Regions from separate parts of the Streptomyces sp. NPDC004658 genome, predicted to be linked through region 1. Evidence: riboswitches for the same ligand, from Rfam matches in the RefSeq annotation. Region 1 holds a riboswitch; the other holds the start of a gene.

Region 1 (7,152 bases):
GCACCGGCAGCTTGCCCCACGGGCTGTCGGCGGCCGTGCCGGCGACGGTCGCCGGGACCACGTTCTCGAAGCCGAGGAAGCGGGCGACGAACGCGTCGGCGGGCCGCTGCCACACCTGGAGCGGCGTCCCGGTCTGCGCGATCCGCCCGTCCCGCATCACCACCACCCGGTCGGCCAGCGCGAACGCCTCGCCCTGGTCGTGGGTCACGGCGAGCACGGTCGTACCCAACCGGCCGAACAGCTCGCGCAGTTCGACCACCAGCCGCTCCCGCAGCGAGCGGTCCAGCTGGCCCAGCGGCTCGTCCAGCATGAGCAGCCGGGGGCGGGGCGCGAGCGCCCGGGCGAGGGCCACGCGCTGCTGCTCGCCGCCGGACAGCGAGGCCACCGCCCGTCGGGCGGCGCCGGGCAGCCCGACCAGCTCCAGCAACTGGCCCACCTCGGCGTCCCGTTCGCCCTTGGCGACGCCGTGCATGCGCAGTCCGAAGGCGACGTTGGCGCCGACGTCCCGCTGCGGGAACAACTGGTGGTCCTGGAACATCAGTCCCACGCCCCGCTGGTGCGCGGGGACGCCCGCCTGGTCCCGGCCGTCGAGCAGGACCCGTCCGCCGGACAGGGGCTGGAGTCCGGCCACGGCCCGCAGCAGGGTCGACTTGCCGCTGCCGCTGGGGCCGAGGACGCACACCACCTCGTGCTCGGCGACATCGAGCCCGACGGCGTCGAGCACGGCCCGCCCGCCGAAGCGCACGGTCGCGGCATCCAGGCTCAGCAGCATCTAGAACTCCCCCGTCCGGTCGGTCCGCAGCCGCTCCAGGAGCAGCAGCGCGGCGGCGCACACCACCATCAGAATCGTCGACAGGGCCATCGCCTGGCCGTAGTTGAGGTCGCCGGGGCGGCTGAGCAGCCGGGCCACGGCGACCGGGAGCGTGGGGTTGTCGGGGCGGGCGATGAACACGGTGGCCCCGAACTCGCCGAGCGACACGGCGAACGCGAACCCGGCCGCGACCAGCAACGCCCGCCGCACCAGCGGCAGATCCACCTCCCGCCACACCCGCCAGGGCGAGGCGCCGAGCACCGCCGCCGCCTCCCTGAGCCGGACGTCCACCGCGCGCAGCACGGGCAGCATGGTCCGTACGACGAACGGGGCGCCGACCAGCGCCTGGGCGAGCGGCACCAGGAGCCAGGACTGGCGCAGATCGAGCGGCGGCTCGTCGAGCGCGATCAGGAAGCCGAAGCCGACGGTCACGGCGGAGACGCCGAGCGGCAGCATGAGCAGGGCGTCGAAGCCCCGCACCAGCCGTCCCGCGTCCCGCCGGGCCAGCGCGGCGGCGGCGAGACCGCCGATCACCACGGCGATGCCGGTGGCCGCGACCGCGTACTGGAGCGAGGTCCACACCGCGTGCACGGGCGCCACCAGGAACGTACCGCCGTCCGCGCGGGTCAGCGCCCGGTAGTAGCCGAGGCCGGGCGCGTCCAGGGAGCGGCTGACCAGAACGGCGAGCGGCAGGACGAGCAGCAGCGCGACGGTGGCGAGCACCGAGGCGAGCAGGGCCCACTGCCCGGCCCCACGCGGGCGCCGCGCGGTCGCCCCCGGGTCCACGAGCCGCAGCGCGGTCTCCCGGCGCCGCACCGTCCAGGCGTGCACGGCGAGGACCGCGCCGACCGCCGCGAACTGGACCAGCGTGAGGACGGCGGCCGTGGACAGGTCGAAGACCTCGGAGGTCTGCCGGTAGATCTCCACTTCGAGGGTGGAGAAGGTCGGGCCGCCGAGGATCTGCACCACGCCGAAGGAGGTGAAGGTGAACAGGAACACCATCAGGGCGGCGGCGGCCACGGCGGGCGCGAGCGCCGGCAGGGTGACCTTCCGCCAGGCCGTCAGCGGGGAGGCGCCCAGCATCCGCGCGGCCTCCTCCTGCCGGGGGTCGAGCTGCGCCCACAGCCCGCCGACGGTCCGGACGACGACCGCGAAGTTGAAGAAGACATGGGCCAGCAGGATCGCCCACACCGTGGTGTCCAGCCGTACCCCCCACAGCTCGTCCAGCAGTCCGCCCCGGCCGACCAGTGCCAGGAAGGCGCTGCCCGCGACGACGGTCGGCAGCACGAACGGGACGGTGACGACGGCCCGCAGCACCTGCTTGCCCGGGAAGTCGAGGCGGGCGAAGACGTAGCCGGCGGGCAGGGCGAGCAGCAGGGTGAGCGCGGTGGAGGCGAGCGCCTGCCAGGTGGTGAACCACAGCACGTGCCGGATGTCCGGCTGGGCGACGACGTCCGCGATCCGCCCCAGGTGCCAGGCGCCGTCCATCCTGAGCCCGCGCGCGACGATCGCGGCCACGGGCCAGGCGAAGAACAGCGCGAAGAACGCGACGGGCAGGGCCATGAGGCCGAGCCGCGCCGCGCTCCCGCGCCTGTCCCTCGCGCGGGCGGTCACTTCAGTACGAGTGACGTCCACGACTTGACCCACTGGTCGCGGTTGGCGGCGATCTTGTCGGGGGCCATGGTCTCGGGGTCCTTGGCGGCCGGCCCGTACTTCGTGAAGTCGGCGGGGACGGCGGCCCCCTTCACGACCGGGTAGACGAACATGTTGAGCGGCATGTCCTCCTGGAACTCCTTGGAGACCAGGAAGTCGATGAACGCCTTGGCCCCCTCGGGGTTCTTCGCGTTGCTGAGCAGCCCCGCGAACTCGATCTGCCGGAAGCAGGTGCCGGTGGCCACGCCGGTCGGGGCGGTGGCGGGCCGCTTCTTGGCGTAGATCACCTCGGCGGGCGGCGAGGAGGCGTACGACACCACGAGCGGCCGGTCACCGCCCGCCTTCTTCCCCCCGGTGGAGCCGGAGAACTCCTGGGAGTAGGCCTGCTCCCAGCCGTCGACCACCTTGACGCCGTTGGCCTTGAGCTTCTTCCAGTAGTCCTGCCACCCTCCCCCACTCTCGGCTCCGCTCGAGCGGGAGGTACCCCCATCCCCGAACCGCGCGGCGCTGCCCAGCAGGAAGCCGAGGCCGGGAGAGGAGGTGGCCGCGTTCTCGGTGACGAGGAGGTTCTTGTACTGCGGCTTGGCCAGGTCGGCGAAGGTCTGCGGCGGGGCCAGCCTGTGCTTGCTGAACCAGGCCTTGTCGTAGTTGACGCAGATGTCGCCGTAGTCGACGGGCGTGACCCGGTGCTTGGCCCGGTCCAGCTGGTAGGGGGCCGCGACCTTGTCGAGGCCCTTGGCCGTGTACGGCTGGAACAGCCCGTTGTCGAGGGCGCGGGAGAGCAGGGTGTTGTCGACGCCGAAGAACACGTCGCCCTGCGGGTTGTCCTTCGTCAGGATCGCCTTGTTGACGGCCTGCCCGGCGTCGCCGTCGTTGAGGACCCGCAGCTTGTACCCCGACTGCTTCTCGAAGTCCCGCTGCACCTTCTTGGACACGGCCCACGAGTCGTGGCTGACGAGGGTGACGGTCCTGGAGTCCGAGGACGACCCCCCGTCCGACGCACCGCACGCGGACAGCCCGATCAGGCCGAGCCCGACCGCCACGGCCACGAAGGTCTTGTTGTGCACTGGATGTCCTCCTGGGGTTGGCCAGGAAGAGACGCGGCCCTGCCCGGGCTCCGCTGGGGAGACCCGGGCAGGGCGCAACAGCTTGAGTGATGACCGAACTTCCTACCCAGAATGACCTGGGCGAGGTTCAGAGGGTCTGCGGCCCTGTCCGCCGCACTCTCAGCGCTGTGGCGCTCCCCTGTCGGAATATGAAGATATGTGGACGGGGTCAGATTACCGCTCGGTGGCGGCGAGCTGACCACAGGCTCCGTCGATCTCCTGTCCACGGGTGTCCCGGACGGTGACGGGCACGCCGTGGGCGGCGATGGCCTCCACGAACGCCTTCTCGTCCTCCGGGCGCGACGCGGTCCACTTCGACCCCGGCGTCGGGTTCAGCGGGATGAGGTTGACGTGCACGGGCTTGCCCTTCAGCAGCCGCCCGAGCCTGTCCCCCCGCCACGCCTGGTCGTTGATGTCGCGGATGAGCGCGTACTCGATGGACAGCCGGCGCCCGGACTTCTCGGTGTACTCGAACCCGGCGTCCAGCACCTCGCGCACCTTCCACCGCGTGTTCACGGGGACGAGGGTGTCGCGCAGCTCGTCGTCGGGGGCGTGCAGGGAGATCGCGAGCCGGCACTTGAGACCCTCGTCCGCGAACCGGTGGATGGCCGGCACGAGTCCGACGGTGGAGACGGTGATCCCGCGCTGCGAGAGACCGAGCCCGTCCGGCGTCGGGTCGGTGAGCGCCCGGATGGCACCGACGACCCGCTTGTAGTTGGCGAGCGGCTCACCCATCCCCATGAAGACGATGTTGGACAGCCGCGCGGGCCCGCCGGGCACCTCGCCGTCCCGCAGGGCCCGCATGCCGTCCACGATCTGGTGGACGATCTCCGCGGTGGACAGGTTCCGGTCCAGCCCCGCCTGCCCGGTCGCGCAGAACGGGCAGTTCATACCGCACCCTGCCTGCGAGCTGATGCACATGGTGACCCGGTCCGGGTACCGCATGAGCACGGACTCGACCAGCGTCCCGTCGAACAGCCGCCAGAGCGTCTTGCGCGTGGTCCCCTGGTCGGTGGACAGATGCCGGACGACGGTCATCAGCTCCGGGAACAGCGCTTCCTGGAGCTTGGCGCGGGAACCGGCGGGGATGTCGGTCCACTGCTCCGGCTCGTGCGCGTACCGCGCGAAGTAGTGCTGCGAGAGCTGCTTGGCACGGAACGGCTTCTCACCGATCCCGGCCACGGCGTCCTTGCGCTCGGCAGGCGTGAGGTCGGCGAGATGCCGCGGCGGCTTCTTGGCTCCGCGCGGCGCGACGAAAGTGAGTTCTCCGGGCTTGGGCATGGTGGTTCCAGTGTCGCAGATCGACTTGGGTGGGCTGCGGGTGCCGTTCGCTGCGACTGTCGTCAGTGGTCGCCACCTGTCGCCGCTGAGCGGCCTCGGACGGCCCAGGGACGGCCCGGCCGCCCCAGAGCCCGTCGAGCGGCCGAGCACCCGGCACACGCAGACGAGTCTCGTGGAGGCCCCCAGTTCCTCGAACGCCTCGTGCAGTCCCAGGTACTCCTCCGTCGCCAGGCCGGCGTCGACCTCGAACAGCCCGTCCGGAGTCTGCGGCCCGTGGGCCCGGAAAAGCCGCCGCCGGGTGGGGGATGCGTTGGCGGGCAACCGCGCACGATCCAGGGGCCGCGGCTTGTCCGCGTACCGGAAAGGGAAGAGCGCGTGCTCGTTGATCACGGCGTACTCGTATCCCCGTACGTCCCGCACGGACTCCCCCAGCTCCCGTGCCGCGTCCGCCAGCCCCTCACGCACCGCTCCGGCGAGGGCGACACCGTAGGGACTCCGCTTCTTCAGCCCCGCCGCCATGTGCGCCGCGTGAGCCTTGGCATGCGCCTTGGCCAGTTGCACTGGAACCGCGGCGGCGAGCGCGCCGGCATGCCGCCCGAACCGCTCGACCGCCCAGTCCGACGGTGCTGCCGGATCGCCCCCCGGCATGGACATGCAGCGCCCCCTTCGCCCGATCACCCGCCTTTCAACTGTGTGACACGTACACGAAGGGCACACAAGGGAGCGATCCGGCCATGACGCGAGCCGGGAGTTCTGTCACCGCTGACTGGTATCAATGGGCCGCATGGATCTTGAACAGGCGAACCCTGATGACCTCGCGGCGCTTCGTGCGGCTTTCGCTGTCGACGATGGCGCTCGGTCCGCGCTGGGCTGGGAAGCGGTGCGCGCGTTCGAAGCGGAGCACGGCATGGTTCTGCCGGAGCCGTACCGCACCTTCGTCGCCGAGATCACCGACGGTTCGCCCTCCGGGCCGCCGGACTACGGGTTGCTGGGCCTGGCCGAGCTGCCCGATGACTGGGGGGACGACCGGCCCGTACGTGACCTGAGCCGGCCCTTCCCCCTCACCTCGCAGTGGCTGTGGGAAGAGGACGACTCGGAGCCGTCCGAGGAGACCGACCTGGTCATGGGCCGGGTCTTCGATCACGGGTCGATCGTCCTCGGATCGGACGGGTGCGGCATGTACTGGCACCTCGTCGTCACCGGCGCGCATCGTGGACACGTCTGGTTGATCACCGGGGAAGGCGCCACCCCGTTCGGAGCCGAGTTCGGATTCACCACGGCTGAGCCGGGATTCGCCGGGTGGGTCAAGCACTGGGCCGCCAACAAGCCCTGGTTCGACGCCGAGTGACGTGGCCGGCCTCCCGACGCCGATCGCCGAGCGCGGCACGTTCACGGACCCGTTGCCGCTCCGACGGCACGGTGAGGTGACCGTTCTAGTCGCCGTCGGTGTCCCCGCTGCCGCCCCGGCGCCGGCCGCTCTTCTGGGCGGTGCTCAGCAGTTCGCCCGCGCCGCGGGTGAGCGCCGCGACGACGCGGACCCAGCGCGGGCCGCCGCGCTCCGCCCAGACCACGCACACGCAGCCGCCGATGGCGAGGGCCAGGACGCCGAGCAGTGGATAGATCATGTTCCCCCCTGTGTTCCCGCGTACCTTGCCATGGAACGTGTCACCACGTCACGGGCAGGGTCCTCGGCCCGCGGATCAGGCCCTGCCGTTGGAACTCGACCTCCTCGGGTGGCACGGCCAGCCGGATGCCGGGGAAGCGGGTCAGGACGGCGTCGATCATGACCTCGGCCTCCATGCGGGCCATGACGGCGGCCAGGCAGTGGTGCGGGCCGTACCCGAAGGCCACGTGGGCGAGGTTGACGCGGTCGAAGTCCAGGGTGTCCGGGTCGGGGAAGACCGCGGGGTCGCGGTTGGCGGCGAGGTAGGCGTTGTAGACGACGTCACCGGCCCGGATCAGCCGGCCGCCGACCCGCACGTCCTCCGTGGCGACGCGTGGGATGCCGACGCCGTTGCGGTGCGGGACGTAGCGGAAGAGTTCCTCCACGGCCCGCGGCAGAAGCTCGGGCTCGCGGCGCAGCCGGTCCAGGTGTCCGGGGTGGGTGAGCAGCGCGTACATCATCGAACCGCTGTTGTTGCGGACCGCGTGGCCGCCGCTGACCTGGACGGCGATGGCGAGGGAGACCGCCTCGTCGTCGGTGATCTCCCCGGCCGCGGCGGCGCGCGCCAGCACGCCGGCCAGATCGTCGCGGGGTTCCTCCCGGCGTCTTTCGAGCAGTTCGGTGATCCGGGCCCGGGT
Region 2 (7,152 bases), on a different contig from region 1:
GCCCGGGCCGCGACCTCGGCCGCGCTCGCCCGCGGCTACGCCCTGGTCATCCTGCCCGCGACCTCCCGCCACGACGTCTGGTCCAACGTCGCCCTGGACGGCACGGTCGTCATCGACCCCTCCGACCAGGACCCGGTCGTCAGCGAGCTGGTCCGGCAGGGCCTGCCGGTCGTCTCGGACGGCCGCCCGGCCGGCGCGCTCCCCGTCACCGCCTGGGTCGACAACGACCACGAGGCGGCCGTACTCGGCATCCTCGACCACCTCGCCGCCGCCGGCGCCCGCCGCATCGGCCTGCTCACGGGCACCACGACGGACACGTACACCCACCTGTCGACCACCGCGTACCTGCGCTGGTGCGAACGGGTCGGCCAGGACCCGGTCTACGAGGCCTACCCCGCGCACGACCCGTGCGCGGGTGCCGTCGCCGCCGACCGGCTGCTCGCCCGCCCCGACCGGCCCGACGCGGTGTACGGGCTGTTCGACCCCAACGGCACCGACCTGCTCGCCGCCGCCCGCCGCTACGGCCTGCGCGTCCCCGACGACCTGCTGCTGGTGTGCTGCAGCGAGTCCACCGTGTACGCCAGCACCGAGCCGCCCATCACCACCCTGTCCCTGAAGCCGCGCCGCATCGGCACCGCCGTCGTCCAGCTCCTCATCGACGCCATCGAGGGCGTCGAGTCGGACCAGCCGGTCGAGCAGGTGATACCGACCGAACTGATCGTGCGCACCTCCTCCCAGCGGCGGTCCCCGCGCACGACGGTCAGCCCGCCGCGGACACCGGACGAGAAGTAGCACCACCCGCCGCACCGGCCCGCGTGGGGCCCGGCCGGTGCGGAAGAGGTGACCGGCCGGTGCGGAGGACCGGCCGGCACGGTCCGGGCGGGGCGAACCCGCCGGACCGAGGAATCGTCCGGCCGCCAGCAGGCCGAACATCTGCCCAAACGGGGCGAAAGCCGCGGTGAACTGGAGTCTTGTTCCGATTCACCACCCCTGGGTCATCACACGGCGCGACGCGCATTCCTATGATGGGCCCACGACACCGCGGACCGCTGCGACCAGGCAGTCCGAAGCGGTGCAGATGCGGCGCGATGGTGGAGGGGTCTGATGACTCAGGGGGCCGGTCAGGGACCCGAGGCGGAGCGGACGGCGACGCTGCGCGACTTCCGGGTACCCGCGTACGTCCACGAGACCGGTCCGTACGTCCAGCACGTCCACCCCGGCGACGTGGTGCCGCCCACCGACGAGGCGTACCCCGACGGCTACACCCCCACCCAGCGCGACCTGCCCGTCATCAACCGCGGCGACACCCTCCAGGTCCCCGTCGAGCCCGCCCCCGCCGCCCCGGCCCCGCAGCCCGCGACCGGGCCCGGCCCGCTCTACGTCGTCGGTGACGTCCACGGCTACCTGGACGAGCTGGTGGCGGCCCTTCAGGAGCAGGGCCTGATCGACGCCTCCGGCCAGTGGTGCGCCGGCACCGCCCGGCTGTGGTTCCTCGGCGACTTCACCGACCGCGGCCCGGACGGCATCGGCGTCATCGACCTGGTCATGCGGCTGTCCGCCGAGGCGGCGGCCGCCGGCGGCTACTGCAAGGCCCTCATGGGCAACCACGAGCTGCTGCTCCTCGGCGCCAAACGGTTCGGCGACACCCCGGTCAACTCCGGCGCGGGCACCGCCACCTTCCAGGCGGCCTGGCTGCTCAACGGCGGCCAGAAGACCGACATGGACCGCCTCCAGGACCACCACCTGCAGTGGATGGCCCGCCTCGACGCCGTCGAGGAGGTCGACGGCTATCTGCTCCTCCACTCCGACACCACCGCCTACCTCGACTACGGCGACTCCATCGAAGCGGTCAACGACACCGTCCGCGAGGCTCTGACCCGCAACGACGCCGACGAGGTCTGGGACCTGTTCCGCAAGTTCACCAAGCGCTTCTCCTTCCGCGACGAGGGCGGCGCCGACGCCGTGCGCTCCCTCCTCGATACGTACGGCGGCACCCGGGTCGTTCACGGGCACAGCCCCATTCCCTATCTCCTCGGCCAGGTCGGCTCCGAGGACGGCGAGGAGAGCACCCGCCCGGTCGTCGAGGGACCGCACGTCTACGCCGACGGACTGGCCATCGCCATGGACGGCGGAGTGACCATGGCCGGAAAGCTGCTGGTCCAGCAACTGCCCCTGGACAACTGACCGTTCGTCGGGCGGACCTCCCCCAGCCGCGTACGCGCAGGCCGGACCGCAAATTCCGGCAATCCCCTGTCACCGCGCGCCGTCACGGCTCTACCATCGGCTTATCCGTAGCAGGCTCCCCTCCGTTTCTGCCCGACGGCTCGCCGGCGTGCGAGCCCCAAGCCCTACGGAGCATCGGGGGATGCACATGAACAGCGTTCCGCAGCACCTGCAGAGCGAGGACCGCCAGGAATTCGAGCGGCTCCTCGATGAGGCGCTGCGCTCCGCACCGCACCGACCGGAACTGGCCGCCGTCGGACAGCGGCTCAACTCCGAACAACTGCGCACCATGGCGCTCAACGCCTCCGCCCTGATCACGGCAGCCGCGGCGGCCGAGTACCAGCACTACGTCAAGCTGCGCGACGCACTGCGCCACCCGGCGCTGTCCGGTCCGCCGGCCGTCGGCGACTCCGAGGAAGCGGACCCTGGGGCGACCGCCACGGGCCTCGCCACCACCCTCGGCGAAGCCGCCGAGAGCGCCGGCGCGGGCGCCATCGCGGTCATCGCCGTCCTGGCTCCCGTCCTCTCCGGAACCGCCGCGGTGATCTTCCTGCTCGTCGGCTACATCCTGAAGATGCTCGACCCCGGCCAGGCCTTCGCCCGGACCATGCTCACCGCCGGCTGGGTGTTCGGTGCCATCACCGCGGCGGCGATCCTCGTCGCCGCGGTCGGACTGCTGCTCACCGCCCTGCGCAACAGCACCCCGGCGGACGACCGGGCACGGGACGCGGCCCACGAGGAACTGGCCAGGGCCAAGGAGGCCTGGCGGGACGCCTTGCTGGAGCGCGGCATCCTGCCCTTCCTCCGGGAGGCACTCAGCGAGCCCGGCCCGCCCGCGGCGCATCCGCCGACCCCGCCCGCACCGACCGGCCGCATCCCGCGCCTCGGCTACGACCGCCCCGGCTTCACCAGCCCCGAGGACGGCACCGGGACCGGCCGCCCGAGCTTCACCAGCCCCGACTACACGAGCCCGGACTTCGGCGGCCCGGAACACCGGCCCGAGTGACCCGAGCGGCCCACCGGTCCGCCGCCGTCACCCCGGCCGGCCGCGCACCCCACGGCGCCCGTCGCACCAGCCGGCCGCCATCGGACCGGCCGGCGCGACGAGTTCCGCATGCGTCGTTCAGTCGGCGATCGGCAGGTACACCCGGTTGCCGGCCGCCGCGAACTCCTTCGACTTCTGGGCCATGCCCTCCTCGATCTCGGCCCGGCTGCCGCCGTGCTCACGCCGGATGTCCTGCGAGATCTTCATGCTGCAGAACTTCGGGCCGCACATGGAGCAGAAGTGCGCCGTCTTGGCGGGCTCCGCAGGCAGCGTCTCGTCGTGGAACTCCCGAGCCGTGTCCGGGTCCAGCGCGAGGTTGAACTGGTCCTCCCACCGGAACTCGAAGCGAGCGTCGGACAGGGCGTCGTCCCACTCCTGCGCTCCGGGATGCCCCTTGGCGAGGTCCGCCGCGTGTGCGGCGATCTTGTAGGTGATGACGCCGGTCTTGACGTCGTCCCGGTTGGGCAGGCCCAGGTGCTCCTTGGGCGTGACGTAGCAGAGCATCGCCGTGCCCCACCAGGCGATCATCGCGGCGCCGATGCCGGAGGTGATGTGGTCGTACGCCGGCGCGACGTCCGTGGTCAGCGGGCCGAGCGTATAGAACGGAGCTTCATCGCAGATCTCCTGCTGAAGGTCGATGTTCTCCTTGATCTTGTGCATCGGGACGTGCCCCGGGCCCTCGATCATGGTCTGTACGTTGAAACGCCTGGCGATCCTGTTGAGTTCCCCGAGCGTCCTCAACTCCGCGAACTGTGCCTCGTCGTTGGCGTCCGCGATGGAGCCCGGCCGCAGGCCGTCGCCCAGCGAGTACGTGACGTCGTAGGCGGCGAGGATCTCGCACAGTTCCTCGAAGTTCTCGTACAGGAACGACTCCTTGTGGTGCGCCAGGCACCACGCGGCCATGATCGAACCGCCGCGGGAGACGATGCCGGTCTTGCGGTTGGCGGTGAGCGGGACGTACGGCAGCCGGACGCCCGCGTGGACCGTCATGTAGTCCACGCCCTGCTCGGCCTGCTCGATGACGGTGTCCTTGTAGATCTCCCAGGTCAGTTCCTCGGCCTTGCCGTCGACCTTCTCCAGGGCCTGGTAGAGCGGCACCGTGCCGATGGGGACGGGGGAGTTGCGCAGGACCCACTCGCGGGTGGTGTGGATGTTGCGGCCGGTGGACAGGTCCATGACCGTGTCGGCGCCCCAGCGGGTCGCCCAGGTCATCTTCTCCACCTCCTCCTCGATGGAGGAGGTCACCGCCGAGTTGCCGATGTTGGCGTTCACCTTCACCAGGAACCGCTTGCCGATGATCATCGGCTCGATCTCCGGGTGGTTGACGTTGGCCGGCAGCACGGCCCGGCCCGCCGCGATCTCCTCGCGGACCACCTCAGGGGACACGTTCTCCCGAAGGGCCACGAACTCCATCTCGGGCGTGATCTCGCCCCGGCGGGCGTACGCCAGCTGCGTCACCGCCTGGCCGTTGCGGCCCCGCCGCGGCTGACGCGGGCGTCCGGGGAAGACCGCGTCGAGGTTCCGCAGCCCGCCGCGCGGCGAGGTGTGCTTGATCCCGTCGTCCTCGGGACGGACCGGCCGACCCGCGTACTCCTCTGTGTCACCGCGCGCGATGATCCAGTTCTCCCGCAGTGGCGGCAGACCGCGGCGGACGTCCGTGTCGACGAGTGGATCGGTGTACGGGCCCGACGTGTCGTACAGCGTGACCGACTGCCCGTTGGTGAGGTGCACCTGACGGACCGGCACGCGCAGATCGGGGCGTGAGCCCTCGACGTACGCCTTGTGCCAGCCGATGGACTTCCCGGCCTCCTGGGACTTCTCGTCCTGGATGGAGGCAGGCGTGCGTGTGTCCTTGTTGGCCATGAGACCTACTCCCTACGCCGGCATTACCCGGTAACAGGTTCAGCGGTCGACGCAGCGGTTTCCGTCTGCCGACATTTCCTGTGGAACACCTCTTGTTCCACGTGAAACATCGCGTGTACGGAGGTCAGCGCCCTCTCAGCCCGGTGCTCCGAGCTCCCGCGTGTGCAAAGGTGCCTCCACGCTAGCGTCATGTGTGGCGCGGTGAACAGTGGGCCCCCACCGTTCTTGCGATGATCGGGCGGTGACCAGGATCGAGCAGTACCCCTACCAGCCGCCCGAGCCGCCCCGCCGGGACGACCCGGAACAGGGCGACGGACACGGCCACCGTCCACACAGCCACGATCACTCGGACGGCAACAGCCACTCGCACGGCCACAGTCACAGTCACGGCCCCGCGGCGCCCGTCTCCCAGCACCTGCGCAAGGTCATCGCGGCGATCCTGGTCCCCTTCACCGCTGCGGTCCTGGTCGGCCTCGTGGTGCTCTGGCCCGGGCAGGCCCCCTCCCATAAACGCACCGGCGTCGGCTTCGACCGGCAGACCCAGCAGGCGACGGTCACCCGGGTCGTCGAGGTCAGCTGCAAGTCGGTGAACGCGTCCGGCAGCAGCCCGACCGGCGCCACCTCCACCGCGCAGGGCGCGTCGGCGGAGGCGAAGGCCAACGAACGGTGCAAGAAGGCCACCATCCGGGTCGACACCGGCAAGGACAAGGGCCGTACCTTCACCGAGGTCGTGCAGCCGGACCAGTCACGACAGCTGGACCAGGGCGAGAAGGTCGTGGTCGCCTACGAGCCCTCCGCCCCCAAGGATCTGCAGTACTCGGTGACCGATGTGAACCGGAAGTTCCCCATGGCACTGCTCGCGGGGATCTTCGCGGTCGCCGTCGTGGTGGTGGGCCGGCTCCGCGGCGTCATGGCGCTGGTCGCCCTGGCCGTGAGCTTCCTGGTCCTGACGCTGTTCATCCTGCCGGCGATCCTGGAGGGTGCGAACCCGCTGCTGGTGGCCGTGGTCGGTTCGAGCGCCATCATGCTGATCGCCCTGTACATGTGCCACGGTCTGTCGGCGCGTACGTCGGTGGCGGTGCTCGGCACGCTGATCTCACTCTGCCTGATCGGCGTGCTCGGCTCGCTGTTCATCGGCTGGGCCGCCCTGACCGGCAACACGGACGACAGCACCGGCCTGATCCACGGCCTGTATCCGTCGATCGACATGAGCGGTCTGCTGCTGGCCGGCGTCATCATCGGCTCGCTCGGCGTCCTGGACGACGTGACGGTGACGCAGACCTCGGCCGTCTGGGAGCTGCACGAGGCCAACCCGTCGATGGGCTGGCGGGGACTGTACCGGGCGGGCATCCGCATCGGCCGCGACCACATCGCATCCGTGGTCAACACCCTCGTGCTCGCCTACGCCGGTGCCGCACTGCCGCTCCTTCTGCTGTTCTCGATCGCGCAGAGCAGCGTCGGCACCGTGGCCAACAGCGAGCTGGTGGCCGAGGAGATCGTGCGCACGCTGGTGGGCTCGATCGGTCTGGTCGCCTCGGTGCCGGTCACCACCGCGCTGGCCGCGCTCGTCGTGTCGGCCGACCGGCCCGGCCCCGCTGCCACCGCGCCCGTGGGGGCACAGCGCACACCGGCACGCGGCGGACGGGGCCGACGCCGGAAGCGGTGACGCGGGGGAAGGGGTGCCGGAAGCGCTTTGTCCCTAGTCGGAGGGTCCGCTGCTCAGGGGGAGACCACCGCGCAGGGGAGGTCACCGCGCAGAGGGCCACCGTGCAGGGGCGGGCCCGCCGGAGCGGACCCCCGCCGCAGAAGCGTTCCTGCACAGTCCCACGCGGCACGGCGGATCGCCCGCCTACCCGGGCAGTGACGCTTCAGCCGGCGCTCTGTTCCTCGGCCAGGATGCGGTCCAGGGCCTCGTCGAGGTGAGCGTCGAAATCGGCGAGCGCGCCCTCCTGGCCGAGCGGCACGAGCTTGTCCGTACGATCCAGGAAGGCCACGAGCGGCGGCGCCGACGAACGGAACAG

The links. Region 1 has a riboswitch for thiamine pyrophosphate ahead of ABZV94_RS07010 (thiamine ABC transporter substrate-binding protein). Riboswitches for the same ligand answer to the same signal wherever they lie in the genome.
Region 2: linked by a shared signal. The riboswitch ahead of thiC (phosphomethylpyrimidine synthase ThiC) and the one ahead of ABZV94_RS07010 (thiamine ABC transporter substrate-binding protein) in region 1 are both predicted to bind thiamine pyrophosphate.

Annotation. Positions count from the first base shown of each region.
Region 1 covers NZ_JBEXKG010000011.1:27,569-34,720, reverse strand. Annotated here, with positions in the region: gene ABZV94_RS07020 (ABC transporter ATP-binding protein) at 1-772, opposite strand, end outside; gene ABZV94_RS07015 (iron ABC transporter permease) at 773-2,374, opposite strand; gene ABZV94_RS07010 (thiamine ABC transporter substrate-binding protein) at 2,422-3,531, opposite strand; TPP riboswitch at 3,613-3,721, opposite strand; gene rlmN (23S rRNA (adenine(2503)-C(2))-methyltransferase RlmN) at 3,745-4,851, opposite strand; gene ABZV94_RS07000 (hypothetical protein) at 5,624-5,755, opposite strand; gene ABZV94_RS06995 (SMI1/KNR4 family protein) at 5,717-6,199, shown strand; gene ABZV94_RS06990 (hypothetical protein) at 6,285-6,476, opposite strand; gene ABZV94_RS06985 (cytochrome P450) at 6,517-7,152, opposite strand, start outside.
Region 2 covers NZ_JBEXKG010000001.1:39,689-46,840, forward strand. Annotated here, with positions in the region: gene ABZV94_RS00180 (LacI family DNA-binding transcriptional regulator) at 1-792, shown strand, start outside; gene ABZV94_RS00185 (metallophosphoesterase) at 1,105-2,184, shown strand; gene ABZV94_RS00190 (hypothetical protein) at 2,366-3,229, shown strand; gene thiC (phosphomethylpyrimidine synthase ThiC) at 3,347-5,131, opposite strand; TPP riboswitch at 5,124-5,301, opposite strand; gene ABZV94_RS00200 (YibE/F family protein) at 5,373-6,797, shown strand; gene ABZV94_RS00205 (SsgA family sporulation/cell division regulator) at 7,000-7,152, opposite strand, start outside.